DNA from 4 places in the Intestinimonas sp. HCP28S3_D6 genome. Region 3 is predicted to be linked to each of the others. Evidence: riboswitches for the same ligand, from Rfam matches in the RefSeq annotation. Region 3 holds a riboswitch; each other region holds the start of a gene.

Region 1 (4,681 bases), on a different contig from region 3:
GATGGCCTTGCCCGCCTTCATGAAGACCTTGTTGGCCCGGATGTCCAGACAGTCGGCGGCGTCGTGGGAGGCGGGGACGATGAGGAGCCGCTCCGCCCCCTCGCACAGAGAGGTGTTGAGCCGGGCGGCCACGGCGCAGAAGGAGGGCACCCCGGGGATGAGCTCGGCGGCATAGCCCCGGGCGAGGACCTTCTTGTGGACGTAGATATAGGTGGAGTACACGGTGGGGTCCCCCAGGGTGATGAAGGCCACGTTCTTGCCCTCGTCCAGCAGGGCGCAGATGTCGCCCGCGATCTGCTCGTAGCAGCCGTCCAGCACCGCCCGGTCCCGCACCATGGGGGTGGGACAGTAGAGGAGCTCCTTCCCCGCCACGATGTCTTTGACGATGTTGAGGGCGGTCTTCTCCCCCGCGCCCTTGTCGGGGACGGCCACGATATCGGCCTCCCCCAGGACCCGCTCCGCCTTTTTGGTCACCAGCTCCGGATCTCCGGGGCCCACGCCTACGCCGTACAGCTTACCTCTCTCCATGCTTTCACTTCTCCTGTAACAGTCGATTGATCTCCCGCCGTGCCGCGCTGATGGTGGCGGCGGTGGGGGTGGTGTCCAGCCCGTCCCGCTCCCGCAGGATCTCCATGAGGTGGGCGATCCGGGGCAGGCGCAGATGGTTTTTCCGCAGCTCCTCGGGCTGGGCGAAGAGCGCCTCCGGCGTCCCCTCCAGGATCACCCTGCCCCCGCCCAGGAGGTAGGTATAATCGCAGTAGAGGGGGACGATGTCCATGTCGTGGGTGGCGATGAGGATGGTCATGCCCAGACTGTCCCGCAGCTCGGTCAGAAGGTGCATGATGTCGCTGACTCCCTGGGGGTCAAGACCGGCGGTGGGCTCATCCAGGACCATGACGCTGGGCTCCATCACCAGCACGCCGGCGATGGCCACCCGCTTCTTCTGCCCGAAGGACAGGGCGTGGGTGGGCTTGTCACGGAGGGCGCTCACGCCGGTGCGCTCCATGGCCGCCTCCACCCGGCGGCGGACCTCCTCCTCGGGCAGCCCCAGATTCACCCCCCCGAAGGAGATGTCCCGGTAGACGTCGGCAGAGAAGAGCTGGTCGTCCGGGTCCTGAAAGACGATGCCCACCTGGCGGCGGATCTCCCGGATACCCTTGCGGTCGTAGACCGCCCGCTTTCCGTTCACCGTCACCGTCCCCGCTTTCGGGGTGAGGACGCCGTTGAGGTTGAGGAAGAGGGTGGACTTCCCCGCCCCGTTGGCCCCCAGGATGCCGGTGATCTTCCCCCGCTCCGCCCGGAGGGAGATGTGGTCCAAGGCCACCGTCCCGTCCTCATAGGTATAGTAGAGGTCCTGGGCCTCGATGGCATAGCTCACGCGAGGAGCCTCCTTTCCAGCAGCAGGGTCACCACCTGGAGGGCGGCTGCCGCTGCCCCCCAGGCATACATCCGCCCGCCGCCGGTGTAGGCGGCGGACAGGGTGGTGAGACTGCCGTCATAGCCCCGGGATTCCAGGGCGGTATAGACCTTGTCCCCCTTCCGCCAGGCCCGGAGGAAGACCAGGGACACCAGGTCCCCCATGTGGTCCAGGCTCTTGCGGAAGCTGCCGTACCCCAGCCGGGACTCCTGGGCCACCCGGATGCGCCCGGCGGTGTCCATGAGGACGAAGATAAAGCGGTAGATGAGCTCCATGAGCTCCACCAGCAGCTTGGGGACATGGAGCCGCTCCAGGGCCAGGATGAGGTCGGTCATGGGGGTGTTGAGGGCCAGAAAATACATGGCCGAAATGGCGCCCATGGCCTTGCAGAAGACCATGAGGCCCGTGTGGAGGTACAGCCGGGAGACGCCCCAGCGGAACCGTCCGAAGAGGAGCACCGACCCCAGGGCCGGCTCCTCCGCCCCCAGTGGCCGGATGACGATGGTGAGGCAGCCGATGACCAGGAAGGCCAGGGGCACCTTCATGAAGTGGAGGACGGTGCCGGGGCGCTGTCCCCCCAGGGCCACGTTGAGGACGCACATGACCACAAGGGTCACAAGGCCCACGGCGATGCTCTCGCTGAAGAGGCAGAGGAGCAGTACCGCCAGGGAGACCCACACCTTGGCCACCGGGTCCACCCGCCTGAGGCGGGAGAGATAGGCATATCGGTCCGTCCCCATGGTCACACCTTCTTTTTATCCTCCGGCTTTTTGGCGGTCACCCGGCCCAGCACAAAGCAGACGATGCCCGAGCCGATGGCGGCCTGGAGGGCGAAGAGCAGGGACTCCACCTCGCCGCTGGCCGGCTCGAAGATGGGCTGGAACCAGGGCTCATAGTCGGGGTTGGTCTCCTCGATGAGCTCCCCCGCCATGCCGTCGGCGCCGCCGAACTCGGCACCCCGGCAGTACCACAGCGGGAAGGCCGCCAGCACGATCACAAGGCCGATGAGGATCAGGTTTTTCTGCCATACCTTCATGTTGTTTCCCCTCCTTACAGCACGGCGAGCTCATGGAGCTCGGCGGCGGAATACTTCTCCAGCACGTTGAAGACCACCACGGTGAGGAGGCCCTCGGCGATGGCCAGAGGGATCTGGGTCACAGCGAAGATGGTGAGATACTCCGCGATGTTCCCGTAGACCACGCCCAGCTGGAAGGAGGTGGTCACATAGGTCAGCAGGTCGCCCAGGGCGGCGGCGCAGAACACGGCCACCGCCGGCTTGGCCCCCGCCTTCTTCAGGACCTGATAGACCGCCCAGGACACGATGGGCCCCACGATGGCCATGGAGAAGACGTTGGCGCCCAGGGTGGTGAGACCGCCGTGGGCCAGGAGCAGGGCCTGGAACAGCAGCACGATGAGACCCAGAATGGTGGTGGCGGTGGGCCCAAAGAGGATGGCACCCAGGCCCACGCCGGTGGGGTGGGAGCAGGAGCCGGTGACCGAGGGGATCTTCAGGGCCGAGAGGACAAAGGCGAAGGCGCCGCACATGGCCAGCAGGACCTTGGCCTTGGGGCTGCGCTCCACCTTCTTCCGGATGGACAGAAAACCGGCCACCACGAAGGGGACGCAGACGGCCATCCAGCCAAAGGCCCAGGTCTTGGGCAGGTAGCCTTCTGCGATGTGCATGGCCGAGGCGCTGAGGGTGCTGAGGCCCAGCACGGCCACCATGGCCGCCAGGAGCCTCACGTTGGTGTAGTTGCGTTGCTTCATCGGGATCTCTCCTTTTTCCTGTCTCTCGCAGGATGGATACGTCAGGGCAGGTCTTCCGGCTCAAGGCTCACCGCCGTCCCCGCGCCTTCCCGGACCTCCTTTCTCCGGCCCAGTGGCAAATCTGCGGGGCGGCTCCCCTCTCACGGCAGCGGGACTGCGCGGGATTTTCACCCAGCTTCCCTGTTAGGTCCCGTGGGACACCCTGTACGGAACTATGAGAACGGGCCTGTGCCCGGACTCAACGGTCCTCTGCCGCCTCCAGGGCGTGTCGGACGAAGAGGGCGCGGATCTGGGGATACTCCCCCAGGCCCTTCAGCTCGCAGGACACCTGGTAGCCCCGCTCCGTCAGCTGGCTCTTCCAGCTCTCCGGCTCGTCGCCGGCCAGGTCGTTCTTGGCGTGGTCCCCCGCCACCACCATCAGGGGGTGGAGGACCACCTTCTTCACGGTTTCCCGCTCACCCAGCCGCCGGAAGACCTCCTCCAGGCCGGGATAGCCCTCCACGGTGCCCAGCACCGCGTCGGTCCGCCCGCCGTCGTGGAGCATGTACTCCAGCTGGCAGTAGGCGGCGTTGGCATAGTGCTCGGTGCCATGGCCCATGAAGACGTGGGCGGTGTCCGCCTCCGCCTCCGGCAGAAGCTCCGTCAGGGCGGCGGCCAGGTCCCGGTAGTCCTCCAGCGTGGTGAGGAGGGGCCGGCCGAAGGACATGCGGGCAAATTTCGCCCGGAAGGGCTCGGCCTGGGCGCACAGCTTGTCGAACTCGTCCCCGTTCATGATGTGGGTGGGCTGGAGCACCACGTCGGCAAAACCCTCCCCCGCCAGCCGCTCCAGGGCGTGGGGCACGTCGTCGATGCATAACCCCTCCCGGTCGGCCAGGCGGCGCAGGATCATGCCGCTGGTGAAGGCCCGGCGCTGGACCCGGCCGGGCATCCGCCCGGCGATGTCCCACTCAATGGCCTGGATGGTCTTTTCCAGGGTATCCAGGTGGGTGGTGCCGAAGGACACCACCAAAACCGCTTTCTCTGTCATTGTGGTCTCCCCTCCCCCGGTCACTCCCGGGCGTTGCCGGAGGCCAGGTACAGCATGGCGTTGCAGATGGCGGCGGCCACGTTGCTGCCGCCCTTCCGCCCACGGGCCACGATATAGGGCACATCCTCGGTGAGGAGGAGCTCCTTGCTCTCCACCACATTCACAAAGCCCACCGGAGCGCCGATGATGAGGGCAGGCTTCATAGCCCCCTCCTCCAGCAGCTCACAGGCCCGGACCAGGGCGGTGGGGGCGTTGCCCAGGGCCAGGATCAAGGTGCGGTCCAGTTTGGCGGCCCGCTCCATGGAGACCACCGCACGGGTGACCCCCCGCTCCTTGGCCTCGGCGGCCACGTCGGGGTCGGACATGAAACACACCGCCTCCCCGCCGAACTTTTCCAGCACCCGCTTGTTGATGCCCGACCGGGCCATCTGGGTATCGGTGACGATGGTGCAGCCGCCCTTGATGGCGGC
Region 2 (4,681 bases), on a different contig from region 3:
ATGCTTATCATGATGATCTTCATGCTCGTTGGCGCCATCGACAAAATCCGCGGCAACAAGCTCGGTTATGGTGAGAAGTTTGAAGACGGCTTCAACGCTATGGGCGGTCTGGCCATGTCCATGGCCGGCGTCGTGGCCGCGGCCCCTGTTCTGTCCATGCTGCTGGGCCCCATCCTGAAGCCCATCTACGGCATCTTCGGTGCCAGCCCCGCCATGTTCGCCACCACCCTGCTGGCCTGCGACATGGGCGGCTATCCCCTGGCCATGCAGCTGGCCGGTGAGGACATCGCCATCGGTAACTTTGCCGGCCTGATCCTGGGCACCATGATGGGTCCCACCATCGTGTTCACCATCCCCGTGGCTCTGGGTATCATCAAGAAGGAAGACCGCGGCTACCTGGGCGCCGGTGTTCTGGCTGGTATGATCACCATTCCCATCGGCTGCATCGTGGGTGGCCTGATGATGAACACCCTGGCTCCTGAGTATCACCTGGGTATCATCACCATCATCCAGAACCTGATCCCCGTCATCATCATCGCTGCTCTGATCGTCATCGGCCTGTGGTGTGCCCCTGGCCCCATGATCAAAGGCTTCAACGTGTTCGGTACCGGCGTGACCATCGTCATCACCGCCCTCACCGCCATCGCTGTCTTTGAGCAGATCACCGGCATCATGTTCCCCGTGTTCCACATCATGGTCGAGAACCCCGCCGATGGTTCCCGTGGTCTGGACAGCGGACTCCTGGTCTGTGGCCAGATCGCCATCGTCCTCATCGGCGCCTTCCCCATGGTGGAGTGGATCACCCGCACCTTCGGCAAGCCTCTGGAGAAGATCGGTGCCGCTCTGGGCATGAACGAGCAGGGCTCTGCCGGTATGGTGGCCAACCTGGCCAACAACATCGCGATGTTCAACATCATGGGCGAGATGAACCCCAAGGGCAAGCTGCTGAACGTGGCCTTCTCCGTGTCTGCCGCCTTCGTGTTCGGCGACCACCTGGGCTTCACTGCCGGCAACAACCCCGACATGATCTTCCCCGTGATCGTTGGCAAGCTGGTGGCTGGTGTTACCGCCATCATCGTGGCCAATATCCTGGCGCCCAAGCTGCTGTCTAAGATCGAGAACGTGAAGTTTGACTAACTGGCAGCGCGGAAAGGTAAGGAATCGCTATGAACGTAAGTGAAGAACTCATTCGCAGCATTGTAGAAAAGGTTATCGCCGAAGCGGCGGGCTCTACCGGCAAGTGCGACTTCCAGAAGCAGGTGGACCCCAGCGGCGTCATCGGCGTCAAGACCTCCACCGTAAAACTGGAGCCCTTTGAGGGCCGTAACGATGTCAAGCTCAAGGACGTGGCCACCCTGGAGGAGGCCCCCCGCATGGGCTGCGGCATCATGGAGCTCTCCGACGGAGCCGACTTCGAGTGGACCCTGACCTACGATGAGTGGGATATCGTGCTGGAAGGCCGTCTGGAGATCAAGATCGACGGTCGTGTGGTGGGCGGCGACGCCGGCGATGTGATCTACATCCCCAAGGGCAGCCATATCCACTTCAGCACCCCCGACTATGCCAAGTACGCCTACACTGTTTTCCCCGCCGACTGGCAGTAACCAATTCAGATGGACCCCGCCGCAGGAACTGCGGCGGGGTCCATTTCGTTTTTGAATGTGTTTCCCCCCCCTTGACAAGGAGGCAAGAGGGCCAGTATAATACATATAAGCCAAGCTGACAACTGAATCATAAGTGGTACACAGGTGCTTTGACGAGCTCAAAAGGGAAGTCGGGTGAGAATCCCGCGCAAAGCCGTTGCTGTATTGGCGAAGTGGTCCCCATTAGGTCACTGGAGCGGAAGCTCTGGGAAGGCGGGGAGCGCGTTTGGACGCCTAAGTCAGAATACCTGCCTGTGTATGGCGCACACGAGACCTCCTCGCGCTTAGGAGGGTGCAGTTCCCACGGTGAGAGCCTGTGGGCCGTTGCTGTATCCTTTTTAAGAGGGATACGGCTTTTTTGTTGTCGGCGCTAAAGGGTGGACGGGACGAACCGCCATTCCTCCTTATGCGATGTGTCAGGTGGCCAACTTCACCTCCCTTTGGAACTGGTATGGCAAGCTGATGCAGGGCAAGGACCCATAGCTGCCACTGTGGGTCCAGCCATACCAGGAAATACCCGCCTGTGGAGAAGAGCGGAGCCATCCCGATGCAGGGATGACTCCGCAGTTTTTTTGCCGAAAAGAGCCGAAAAAAGCGGTACCACACTGGTGTTCCGTTGACAAAAAGGATGTGGCCCGATATAATCATACTGATGATATATGCTGCCGGCTGGACGGCAGGCCGGGCGGCAACGCTGCCCGTGAAGGAGGAGACGGATCATGAAACGAGATCCTGTGAAAGCAACTGTACTGGCCACCAAGCTGATCCCAAACGTATCTCCTGATCTGGCCAAGGAGTTTGGCTTGCAGCCCGGCGAGAAGTCCCTGGCGCTGGTTACTGCCGACTGCGATGATGTGACCTATACCGCTCTGGACGAGGCCACCAAGAAGGCCGACTGCCGTGTGGCCTACGCCAAGAGCTTCTACGGCGGTGCCGCCAACGCCAACACCAAGCTGGCCGGCGAGATCATCGGCATCCTGGCTGCCCCGAACCCTGCTGAGGCCAAGGCCGGCCTGGAGGCTTGTGTGGACATGATCGAGAACGTGTGCCACTTCGTCTCCGCCAACGAGGACGACACCATCGTCTACTATGCCCACTGCATCTCCCGGACCGGCTCCTACCTGTCCGAGGCCTGCGGTATCCAGGAGGGTGAGGCTATCGCCTACCTGATCGCGCCTCCTCTGGAGGCCATGTACGGCGTAGATGCCGCTCTGAAGGCCGCCGACGTCCGTCTGTGCGTGCTGTATGCGCCCCCCAGCGAGACCAACTTCGGCGGTGGTCTGCTCACCGGCAGCCAGTCCGCCTGTAAGTCCGCCTGCGACGCCTTCGCCGCCGCTGTGGAGTTCGTGGCCGACAACCCCATCGACTGATTTTTGCCCCATCAACGGCCCGGAGACGGCGTAGAATCACCGCTTCGGGCCGTTTTTTGCCCGTTCCGAATACTGAAAGGGAGGAAGTCTATGCGTATCATCATCTCACCAGCTAAGAAAATGAACGAAGATCTGGACGGGCTGCCGCCTAAAGAGCTGCCTGCTCTGCTGGAGGAGACAGAGCAGCTGCTGGGCTATCTGAAGGGCCTTTCTTTAACGGAACTGAAGAAGCTGCTCGCCTGCAACGATCAACTGGCCCAACTCAACTACCAGCGGTTCCAGACCATGGACCTGCGCCAACGGTTGACACCGGCGCTTCTGGCCTATGAAGGGATTCAGTATCGTTATATGGCGCCTGCGGTATTTTCAGAAGGAGCGTTGGCCTATGTGCAGGAGCACCTGCGCATCCTCTCCGGTTTTTACGGAGTGCTCCGCCCCTTCGACGGAGTGACTCCCTACCGGTTGGAGATGCAGGCCAAGCTGAAGACTCCGTTTTGTAAGGACCTCTATGCTTTCTGGGGAGGCAAGCTGGCCGAGGCTCTGATGCCCGACGGCGTGGTAGTGGATTTGGCCTCTGGGGAGTATAGCAAGGCGGTGATCCCCCACCTGCCCGCCGGAACAAGGGTGATTACGCCCGTTTTCGGGGAGCTGCGTGTCGACGGAAAGATAGTGGAGAAAGGGGTCCATGTCAAGATGGCCAGAGGGGAGATGGTCCGTTTTCTGGCAGAGGGCAGCGTGGAAGACCCGGAGGGCATCACCGCCTTCGAGGGACTCCATTTTCGGTATTGCCCACAGAGATCCCAGCCGGACCGACCGGTCTTTCTGCGCGATGTGGAGAAAAGGTAAAGTGGGGTAAAATTCCGTTGACGGTGGCATAAATAGCATGTATAATGTAATTGTGAAAGATTGTGTTTGGGACAGAAAGGACCATGGAGCTATGAGCGATGCTGCTGCGGAAAAAGCCACTGTGCTCACGCGCAAGTGGAGTTGCCCCAGGCCCGTTGAAGAGACATGACCTGCTTTTCGAATGGAAAAGCAGGCTATGTCTTTTTCTTTTGCCCGAACGCAGGAAAACGCCTGCGGACGGATGGCAAGGGAACTGATCCGACCATTCGATTTCAGAGAGTAGAAAGAGAAAAAGGAGCATTTCGATGAGTATTGCCAATATTCTGAGCCTGTTGGGCGGCTTAGCGCTGTTCCTGCACGGAATGCAGATGATGAGCTCCGGCCTGGAGGCCGCGGCCGGCAACCGTATGAAGAGCATCCTGGAAAAGCTGACGGCCAACCGGGTGCTGGGCGTACTGGTGGGTGCGGTGATCACCGCCGTCATCCAGTCCTCCTCCGCCACCACGGTCATGGTGGTAGGCTTCGTTAACTCCGGCATGATGACCCTCACGCAGGCGGTGTGGATCATCATGGGCGCCAACATCGGCACCACCATCACCGGACAGCTCATCGCCCTGGACGTAGGCGCTTTGGCCCCCTTCTTTGCCTTCCTGGGCGTGGCTATGATGGTATTTTTGAAAAAACCGCAGCTCCACCACTACGGCAGTATCCTGGGCGGCCTGGGTGTCCTCTTCATCGGTATGGACATGATGAGCGCAGCCATGGTCCCCCTGCGCGAAATGCCCGCTTTTGTGGACCTGATGACCAAATTCTCCAATCCGG
Region 3 (4,681 bases):
GATGCCGTAGACCAGCGCGGCGCACAGCATGGTCATGATAAAGGCCGCCAGGACCATGGCGCTCTCCTGGAGATAGACCGGGAAGCCGCCGAAGAGGACCACCAGCGCCGCGCCCAGGGCGGCGGCGTTGGAGAGGCCGGTGGTGAAGGGACTGGCCATGGCGTTTCCCGTGATGGCCTGCATTACGGTGCCGGTGCAGCCCAATCCGGCCCCGGCCACCACCGCCATGGCCACCCGTGGCAGCCGCAGCATCAGCAGGACGTTTTGTTCCGTCTCCGTGAGGGGGGCGCTCCCCAGAAGGGGGCGCAGGGGCGGCAGCCAGGTGGCGAGCAGTCGGCCGGGGGTCAGGTCGGCCACCCCCATGCAGCAGGCGGCCAGGGCGGCGGCCAGGAGCAGCAGGACTGCCAGGCACAGCCATAGCCGTTTCCGGGCCCTCAGGGCCAGATAGCGGCCGCTGAGGGCGGCGGTCCGCTCCTCCGGCTCAGGCGGCCGCATCCTGGGCGGGCATATGGTAGTAGTGGGGGGCGTTGGGGGTAAAGCCCTGATAGGCCATCCACTGGGTGAAGATGGCGTCCGGGTCCAGCTCGGTCATCAGGTCGGGATAGAGCCACTTGGCCATGTAGGCCGCGCCGATCATCTTGCCCAGACCGCCGCTCATAAAGGCGGTGTTGAGGTAGAAATTGCCCTCCTTCACCGCGGTCAGGTCGCTCCAGCCCTCCCGCTTGAGCATCTCCTCCGCCTTGGTGGCGAACTCCTCCTGGGGCGGGGCGGTAAAGACGCCGCTGTTGCCCACCACCTCGCCGGCGTAGATCTTCACGATGAGGTCGGGATCGGCCAGGAGGATCTGCTCCGGGTCGATGTCCTTGCCGGCCAGGGAGGCGTCACCGAAGATGTTCTCGCCGCCGGCCATGAGGATCATGTTGTGCCAGCCGTCATTGGAGGTGCCGGGGATACAGGTGGTGTAGTCGCCGCCGTACTCCCAGTAGACCGTCTTGCGCTCTGTCACCTGCTGGAGCTGCTGGTTGATGTAGTCCACCGGACCCTGATAGAAGTCCACCAGTTCCTCGGCCTGCTCCTCCTTGCCGAAGAGGGTGCCGCACAGGCGGATCTGCTTGGGCACGTCGGAGTTGTCCCAGCCGGTGATGACCACCACCTGGATGCCGAAGGGCTCCAGGGCCTCGATGGACTCCTCCACCTTACCGTTTTTGGGCACGATCAGGACCTGGGGGGCCAGGGAGACGATCTTTTCATAGTCGTACTCGTCCTTGCCGAAGGTCTCATCCTCGCCGAACTGGGGCCAGTACACGCTGTCCTGGGAGGTGTAGATATCCACGCCCACCACGCAGTCTCCGGCGCCCACGGCCCGGATGAGCTCGTTGTTGTAGCGGTTGGCTACACAGGCCCGGGTGATGGGCAGCTCCAGCTCCAGCTCCCGGCCCAGATCGTCCACAAAGGTGGTGGTCTTGGTCTGCTCCGCCGTCTCGGAGGGGACAGGTGTGGTCTCGGCTGGGGCGGGAGATGCTGCGGGCTGGCCGGAGCAGCCGGCGCCCAGCAGCATCAGTGCGGCTAACAGGCCGCAGGCGGTGCGTTTCCACAGGTTTTTCATGGGATGCCTTCCTTTCTCTTCCCGTATGGGAAATAAAAAAATCCTGCCCTGAATTGCATACAGAGCAAGATCCTGAAAGTAAGGCAATTCCCCCTAACCCGGAAAATCTCCCCCGTATTGCAGTCTGGCAGGTCTCCTGACTTTCGGTTCATCCGCGTGGCCGCCTTCCCGTTTACACAGTGGCATATGGCCAGTTGTCGCCTTACACAGTAGTGGTAGCTGTGGGGGACTCTCACCCCGCTTCCCTTTTCAGAGCGCATTGCTCCACCAGACGCAGCATATTCAGTTCAGCACGGCCAGTATAGCATATCTCCACTGGAAGCGCAATCCTTCTCGATGGGGCAACGGACAAATTTCTTGTATACTTTCCCTGTGGAATGTGGTATACTACGCGTAATGGGTCATTTTCCCCCGCCGCTCCAACGGTGGGGACGGACCGTCTTTTTATGGCTTTATGTGCTCCGGCACTGATTATAAGGCAAAAACAGGATAGGGCGTCGCGGCTTCCAGCGGGGGAGCGCTCTCTTTTTCCGGCGAGGCAGGGCCGGAAAGCGCGGAGCGGATCTCTGGCTTTGTTTTGCTGCGCCCCTGTGCCTGCATCCCTTCCATCCATCGACTGAAAAAAGGAGTGTAAGCATACTTTTATGGCAGAAAAACTGAAGATTATTTCTCTCGGCGGTCTCAACGAGATCGGCAAGAACCTGACGGTATATGAGTACGGCGGCGACATCATCGTGGTGGACGTGGGTATGGGTTTCCCCGACGACGATATGTACGGCATCGACGTGGTCATCCCCGACTTCACCTACCTCATCAAGAACCAGGACAAGATCCGGGGCATCTTCCTCACCCACGGCCACGAGGACCACATCGGTTCCATCCCCTATCTGCTGCGCAGCGTCAACGCCCCCATCTACGCCACCCGCATGACCGCCGGCCTGGTGAAGCTGAAGCTGGAGGAGCACCGGCTCCTGGACAAGACCAAGCTCATCACCTGCGAGGCCGGCGAGGTGGTCAAGGCGGGCAAGTTCTCCGTGGAGTTCATCCACGTCAACCACTCCATCGCTGACGCCGTGGCCTTCGCCATCAAGACCCCCATCGGCACCGTCATCCACACCGGCGACTTCAAGATCGACTCCACCCCCATCCAGGGCGGCATGATCGACCTGGCCCGGCTGGGAGAGCTGGGCAAGAAGGGGGTCCTGGCCCTGCTGTGCGACTCCACCAACGTGGAGCGGCCCGGCTACACCAAGAGCGAGCGGTGCGTGGGCGCCTCCTTCGACGCCCTCTTCCGGGGCTGCGACCAGCGCATCATCGTCACCACCTTCGCCTCCAACGTGGACCGCATCCAGCAGGTCATCTCGGTGGCCGCCAAGTACGGCCGGAAGGTGGCCGTCACCGGCCGGAGCATGGAGAACGCCCTGAGGGTCTCCACCGAGCTGGGCTATATGAACATCCCTGAGGGCACCCTGGTGGACGTCAACCACATCAAGAGCCTGCCCAAGAACAAGGTGTGCATCATCACCACCGGCAGCCAGGGCGAGACCATGTCCGCCCTCACCCGCATGGCCTTCTCCACCCACAAGCAGGTGGACATCCAGGCCGGCGACCGGGTCATCCTCTCCGCCTCCGCCATCCCCGGCAACGAGAACTCCATCGGCAACGTCATCAACGAGCTCTACCGCAAAGGGGCCGAGGTGGTCAACGAGCGGGCAGGGGAGCTTCACGTCTCCGGCCACGCCTGCCAGGATGAGCTGAAGATCATCCACGCCCTGGTCAAGCCCAAGTTCTTCATCCCCCTCCACGGCGAGCAGCGCCACCTGAAGATCCATGCCAAGCTGGCCCAGGAGATGGGCATGGACCCCCGGAACATCGTCATCAGTGACATCGGCAAGATCATCGAAGTCACCCACAACTCCATCAAGCTCAACGGCACTGTCCCCGCTGGCAAGGTCTTTGTGGACGGCTACGGCGTGGGCGACGTGGGCAGCGTGGTTCTTCGTGACCGGAAGCACCTGGCCGAGGACGGCATGATCGTGGTGGTCACCTCCATGTCCGGCGAGAACGGCGCCGTGGTCTCCGGCCCCGACATCATTACCCGCGGCTTCGTCTATGTCAAGGAGTCCGAGGGGCTCATGGAGGAGCTGCGCCGGGTGGCTGTGGAGGCCCTGGAGCGCTGCGAGCGCACCCACACCACCGACTGGTCCGCCATCAAGGGCGAGATCAAGAGCGACCTGTCTGGCTTCCTCTACAAAAAGACCAAGCGCAACCCCATGATCCTGCCTGTCATCATGGAGGTCTGAGGACCAATCGAAATGAAAAAGGACCGCTGTTCGAGAGAACGGCGGTCCTTTTTTGCGTACTTTTCCGGGGAGGGAGCGAGGAAAAAACCGGAAAGTTGCATTGACGTTGGTATCGAAATGGTGCTATGATACATGCACGATATAGAACATATGTTCTATATAAAATCAGCGGGGCGGTTTCTGAGTGGTACCACTTTTGGCGGTACGGAGAGAGGAGATGAGGAGCTTTTTTACTTCCACACACTGTGCACAAAGATGGAGAAAATTCTGTTTTCTGTTCCACTTTTACCTCTTGTCAGAAAGATAGAAAGGGGAGACAGTGGGGGTGGATTCGCTTTTCTGCGGAAAAACCGCGCCGGTTGCGGCGCGCCACCGGCGCACCGCCAAGAGCCGGCTTTCGAATCCACCTTCGCAAAAGAAAAACGGCAACCCCTGACGGGGTCACCGCAGATGAAAAGCCGCCCGCAGGGCGGCCACCAAACCGCAACCCAGCGTAGCGGTTGCGGTTTGGAGAGGAGGAGCAAGGAAGCGGGCGGATGACGCTTTTTCATGCAAAGCATAAAAAAGCGTCGGAGCAAAGCGAACTTTGCTCCGACGTGGTGGAGGAGGGTGGATTCGAACCACCGAAGTCGACGACAACAGATTTACAGTCTGCCCCCTTTGGCCACTCGGGAACTCCTCCATATGAAGTTGTGGAGCTGGTGGACGGATTCGAACCCCCGACCTGCTGATTACAAATCAGCTGCTCTACCAGCTGAGCTACACCAGCAGA
Region 4 (4,681 bases), on a different contig from region 3:
CCTCCATTTCCTCCTTGCAGGGGCCCCAGTCCATCTGCTGGATGCTGACCTTGATGTTGGTGCCCTCAATATTCTCCAGCAGGGCCTGGATATACTCGGCTTCTTCCTGATAAGGGTAGCGGTTGGCGTCCACGCCAGGCAGCAGGAACAGCAGTTCCACCTCCTGGTCGCCCACCACCTGACGGATCAGTTCAGCGCCTTTTTCCGGATCGTGCTGTACAGGCTGCTCCTCATAGAAGGCGGAAGTGTAATTTAAGAATCCGCCGGCGGCAATGCCGTAGCCGTTATAGAAGCTGTCGATGATGGTCTGGCGGTCCAGCAGCAGGGACAAACCCTCCCGCATACGCACATCGTTGAAGGGGAACGCACCGCCGTTCACATTGAGAAAATGGGTAATGCCGGAATCGCCCACAGACACATTGTAGGCCGGGTCGCCGTCGATCTCCGCGGCCTGAGAGGGCGAGATGGCGCCCAGATCACACAGGCCCTGAACCTCACCGGCCCGCAGGGCGGTATAGCGGGTCTCGGCATCGGGAATGACCTTGAAGCGGAAGGTCTGGGCGATGCCCGGGGTACCCCAATAGTTGTCATTACGTTCGATCACACAGTATTGACCAAGCACGTTTTCTGTTACCACATAGGGGCCGGTGCCAATGGGGAATCCGCTGAAGGTGCCGCCCTCGGCAAAGCAGGAGGGCTCAAAGATGGCAGAGCCGTAGTTAACCATGGTATAGTCCAGCAGCGGCTGCCCCTCAGCCAGGGTAAGCACTACGGTGTAGTCATCGGTCTTTTCGTAGGAGAGCAGGCCGGGATAGATTGTATCAATGTTCATACCGTAAAAAGAGGACTCAAAAGGCCCCTTCTTCATGCGGTCAAAGTTGGCCAGCACGATGTCGGCATTGAACGGGGTGCCGTTGGAGAATGTAACTCCCTCCCGCAGGTGGAACGTCCAGACGGTGGAGTCCTCATTGTGCTCCCATTCGGTGGACAGCGCGGGAGCGGGTTTTCCGTGTTCGTCCTTTGTGATCAGAGGCTCCCATACCCCCAGGGACATGGAGGCGTAGTAAGCGTCCTGCTCTCCAGGACACTGATCACGAGATGCCGCAAAGACGATTTCTCGGGTCTGATCCACCGTGGCGGCAGACGATTGGGATGGGGCGGGGGCGCCGGGGGTTTCCTCCGACGTGGGCGTTCCCCCGCAGGCAGCCAAGGACAGGGCAAGGACAGCGCCCAGCAATGCGGATAACAACTGCTTTTTCTTCATTTCGTTCTCCCTTTCTTCCATGATAAGCTCTATGGAAACGCACAGCGTACCTGTGCAGTATTCTCGGACAAATGGGACTCACTCCTGCAGCCCCAGTTGGAACAGGGCATTGGACCAGGTACCGCAGGCTTCCTGCAGCCGGCGGCGAACCTCAGCGGGCACTTCCCGGCGATGGGGGGTGTGTCCCAATTCTTCCGCCAGATTCCGCACCAGTTCCAGATCCGCAGCGGTCTCCGGCTCCAGCCGCAGCAGCCGGTAGTGGCAGTCGTATAAGTCCCCCCGGTGAGCGGCCCTGGAGCGGGTTTCCTCCCGACGGAGCGGCGCATTGACAAAAGGCGAGATCCGCTGAACCGGCTCCAGATCAACTTGGTAGAGAACATTCCTCCAGGAACCAAAGCGTCGGATCAGGGGTGTGCGCAATTCCTCCGCTATCTCACTGCGCAGAGGTGCCCGATTGAGCTTCTGCGCAATGGCTCGGAGCTGTCCAAGGCGCTGACGATCCTCTTCCTTCAAGTCATCCGCTTTCCACAGGCTATCGGCAACCGCCTGCTCCACACCAGCCGCCGCCAATACCTGGCCCCAGGTCTGGTACCGTTTGTGCAGTGTCCGGCATACCTCCGGCAGTTCCGAGGGATGGGGAATCCGTCCCAGCCTCTCCGCTGCTTCCCGCACCCGGGAGAGCATCTGCATGACTTCCTGCTCTTTCCGGGCCGCCTCCTCACAGGACAGGCCCCCACGGCCCGCCGCCCGGCTCAGGCCCGCTGCCCGCAGCGTTCCCGGCCAGTTCCGGAACCGGCTGCGCAGATACTGCCGCAAAAGCCAGTGAACCTCTCCCTGGGCTGGGGAGTGATCCAGTCGCCGCGCTGTCACACGCAGCAGCTCCAGCAGTTCATCATCGGTGAAAGCGGCACAGAGTTCCGCTCCCTCCGGGCTGTCCATGGAGCAGCAGACACACAGAGCCTCATCTTCCACGCTCAGGGGCTCGTCCTTCAAGAGAATATCCATCAGCTGTGCTTTCTGCTCATCTATCCTTTTGTTTTCCTCCACAAACGATCCCCCTCTCCACAAAAAACGACTGTGGACATGATATCCACAGCCGTTTCTCTGTGCGCACAGCGAACGGGCGCAGCGTCCCGCACCCGTCCCTCTTCTTTTTGTAGGTCTTCTGACTCGCGCTTGGGGCAGCTCTCTGCCTTCGCCGGTCTGCTCTGCCTTCTCAGGGTACGTCCCCAATGGCGAACTTTCGTTGACGAGCAGCGGACATCACGCTTACAGCGGCGGTTACCGTCCGGGATTCTCACCCGATTCCCTTGTTCAGCCCCTCGCTTCTGTGAGGAGCCACAAAAAGTTAAATTGTAATATAAAATGTGCGATCTTCCCATTTTGGAAAGACCGCACTTACATAAAAACAGTCTACGACTTCCAAAAGGCGCCATGGGTGTACATGGATGTACGATCACTGCCGGCTGACGTCTTCCGACGAATACGGCCTCCGCGCCGGATTCCCACCGGCTTATGATAAAGAGCACCTGTTCGGAAACAAGTTTCTCATCGTATCTGTCCTGTATTGAATTTTCGCTTCATTATACCGCAATCCTCTGTGCAATGCAAGTGCATAATAATTCTTATGGAAAATGGTATGGCAAAGTTACTGAAAAGCCAATATGATCCACGCCGCGGAGGTCTAAGAGAAAAGGCTGAAGTTGAGAACAGCTTTGATATTCCTGACTAATAGTTTCATCAAAAATAGAGAAAGTACCCTGGACATATCGCTTTCTTTTTGCAGGAAAAGTTATACATGTCAGCAAAAGAACAGTGAATTGCGAATGGGTCAACTAAATTGGGTAGATAACATTTCTGTGAGAAAATATGAGTCGTTTACACTATAAGAAAAGGAGGATACGGCTCATGGTTGATTTTTCGCAGCGGTTGAAAAGGGTTAGGATGGACCGTCACATGACACAGGCGCAAGTGGCCAAGAAAATCGGCGTCACTGCCAGCATGGTATCCTCCTATGAAACAGACATTCGTCTGCCATCCTATGATGTGATGATCCGCATCGCCGACCTGTTCGGGGTGTCGGTGGATTATCTGTTGGGCCGGGACAACAAGCGGTTGGTGGATCTTTCCCGCCTGACAGATGAAGAAGCAGCGGTGGTGTGTGGGATGATCAGTCTGCTGGAGCAGAAAAAAGGGGAGTAAACCGCTCAGAATAAGCCAACAGGACAGGTGAGAGGATATCTCGCCTGTCTTTTTTGTTGAAATCCGGGCGCCGGCTGCGTATAGGAAAGATATACGAAATCAAGGAGGCGTCTGTTGATGAAGACATATACGCTTTACACCTGTGCCGGTCAGCTGCAGCTCCACCAGGGCCGGAAAGGAGTCCAGGTTCCCGTGGTAGTTCTCAACCGCCGGGAGCAGGTTATGGAGCCTGCGGAACTGATCCTCTGGAGCCGCCTGTGCTGGCGTTTCCGGGATCGGGAACAGCTCCGGCGGGATTTTGAGACAGCTGCTGAACAGCTTACGCTGCCGGATGAAGAGAAGGGCGCATTTGATGGCCTGCTTTGTCGCCTTATGACCAGGGGGCTGGTCATGGCCGGAGAAGGGGATTCCCAGGTGGACGCCCTCTATGACCTGCTGTGCAACCTCTATGTGACCCCCATAGACAACAGCTTTTTCGGCCGGCTGACGTCCTACGCCCGGCTTGCGTCGGCGCATCGGGTGCCTGCGGCGTCGGCGAAGAGGCTGCTGAGGAAAGACCGCCCCACCGAGCAGGAACGGCGTATCCTGGCCCTTACCCGGCAGGCCATGCTGTCTACTGCGGAGTTGGTCAAATGTGAAGAGGCGGATGCCCGGGATGTCTCAGACAGCGGAAAGCTGCTGGATGCACTCTATTATGATGACGCTACCACCTGTTACAACATTGCCCACCTGATGCGGCAGAGTCCCAAGAGGGACGCGGTGGTACTGGCGGTCTCCAACCTGTATCTGCGCAAGCAGATCCTCTTTCAGAGGGTGTGTCTATGAGGGCTGCGCTGAGTGCTTGGCCGCCCCCGCTGCTGCGCCGGTGGGTTCTTACCATTGCTGCGGGGGTGGGTTTTCTCCTGGTCGGGGTCGCGGTGTGGCTGGCGGCCGGGGATCGGATGATGTTGATTCTGAGCAGCACGGCGTTCCTTCTCGCACTGGTTCGAGCTGTCCTACTCTTTCGCTGTTTTACACTGGAGGATTATGCAGTGGTGGAGGGTGTGTGCATTCAGGTTACGGTACTGCCCCTGCAGAAGTGCAGAAAAGTTCGGCTCCTGGATGAGGAGGATCATGAACACTCGCTGCTGGTGGGGAAACAGTACCGGCTCCGGGTCGGTGTCCGCTACCGCTTTTACTTCCAGCGTCAGAGCGGAGCACAGCTTCCGGGCACGT

What was found. A riboswitch is a leader RNA that binds a small molecule or an ion and turns the genes downstream of it on or off. The one in region 3 is predicted to bind cobalamin.
Region 1: another riboswitch for cobalamin. It lies ahead of ACTNBK_RS03200 (energy-coupling factor ABC transporter permease); the one in region 3 lies ahead of ACTNBK_RS01460 (ABC transporter substrate-binding protein).
Region 2: another riboswitch for cobalamin. It lies ahead of eutL (ethanolamine utilization microcompartment protein EutL); the one in region 3 lies ahead of ACTNBK_RS01460 (ABC transporter substrate-binding protein).
Region 4: another riboswitch for cobalamin. It lies ahead of ACTNBK_RS14425 (homing endonuclease associated repeat-containing protein); the one in region 3 lies ahead of ACTNBK_RS01460 (ABC transporter substrate-binding protein).

What each region holds. Positions count from the first base shown of each region.
Region 1 is NZ_JBQHTM010000005.1:94,788-99,468, reverse strand. It holds gene cobI (precorrin-2 C(20)-methyltransferase) at 1-528, opposite strand, end outside; gene ACTNBK_RS03215 (ATP-binding cassette domain-containing protein) at 533-1,378, opposite strand; gene cbiQ (cobalt ECF transporter T component CbiQ) at 1,375-2,157, opposite strand; gene ACTNBK_RS03205 (energy-coupling factor ABC transporter substrate-binding protein) at 2,160-2,453, opposite strand; gene ACTNBK_RS03200 (energy-coupling factor ABC transporter permease) at 2,468-3,184, opposite strand; cobalamin riboswitch at 3,214-3,404, opposite strand; gene ACTNBK_RS03195 (sirohydrochlorin cobaltochelatase) at 3,423-4,211, opposite strand; gene ACTNBK_RS03190 (precorrin-8X methylmutase) at 4,232-4,681, opposite strand, start outside.
Region 2 is NZ_JBQHTM010000009.1:41,631-46,311, forward strand. It holds gene ACTNBK_RS04960 (ethanolamine utilization protein EutH) at 1-1,137, shown strand, start outside; gene ACTNBK_RS04965 (cupin domain-containing protein) at 1,167-1,604, shown strand; cobalamin riboswitch at 1,730-1,913, shown strand; gene eutL (ethanolamine utilization microcompartment protein EutL) at 2,363-3,013, shown strand; gene yaaA (peroxide stress protein YaaA) at 3,104-3,859, shown strand; gene ACTNBK_RS04980 (Na/Pi cotransporter family protein) at 4,165-4,681, shown strand, end outside.
Region 3 is NZ_JBQHTM010000002.1:91,958-96,638, forward strand. It holds gene ACTNBK_RS01455 (FecCD family ABC transporter permease) at 1-495, opposite strand, end outside; gene ACTNBK_RS01460 (ABC transporter substrate-binding protein) at 482-1,606, opposite strand; cobalamin riboswitch at 1,715-1,893, opposite strand; gene ACTNBK_RS01465 (ribonuclease J) at 2,251-3,909, shown strand; tRNA gene ACTNBK_RS01470 (tRNA-Tyr) at 4,507-4,591, opposite strand; tRNA gene ACTNBK_RS01475 (tRNA-Thr) at 4,603-4,678, opposite strand.
Region 4 is NZ_JBQHTM010000053.1:6,907-11,587, forward strand. It holds gene ACTNBK_RS14420 (ABC transporter substrate-binding protein) at 1-1,264, opposite strand, end outside; gene ACTNBK_RS14425 (homing endonuclease associated repeat-containing protein) at 1,343-2,311, opposite strand; cobalamin riboswitch at 2,403-2,625, opposite strand; gene ACTNBK_RS14430 (helix-turn-helix domain-containing protein) at 3,173-3,466, shown strand; gene ACTNBK_RS14435 (hypothetical protein) at 3,584-4,291, shown strand; gene ACTNBK_RS14440 (hypothetical protein) at 4,288-4,681, shown strand, end outside.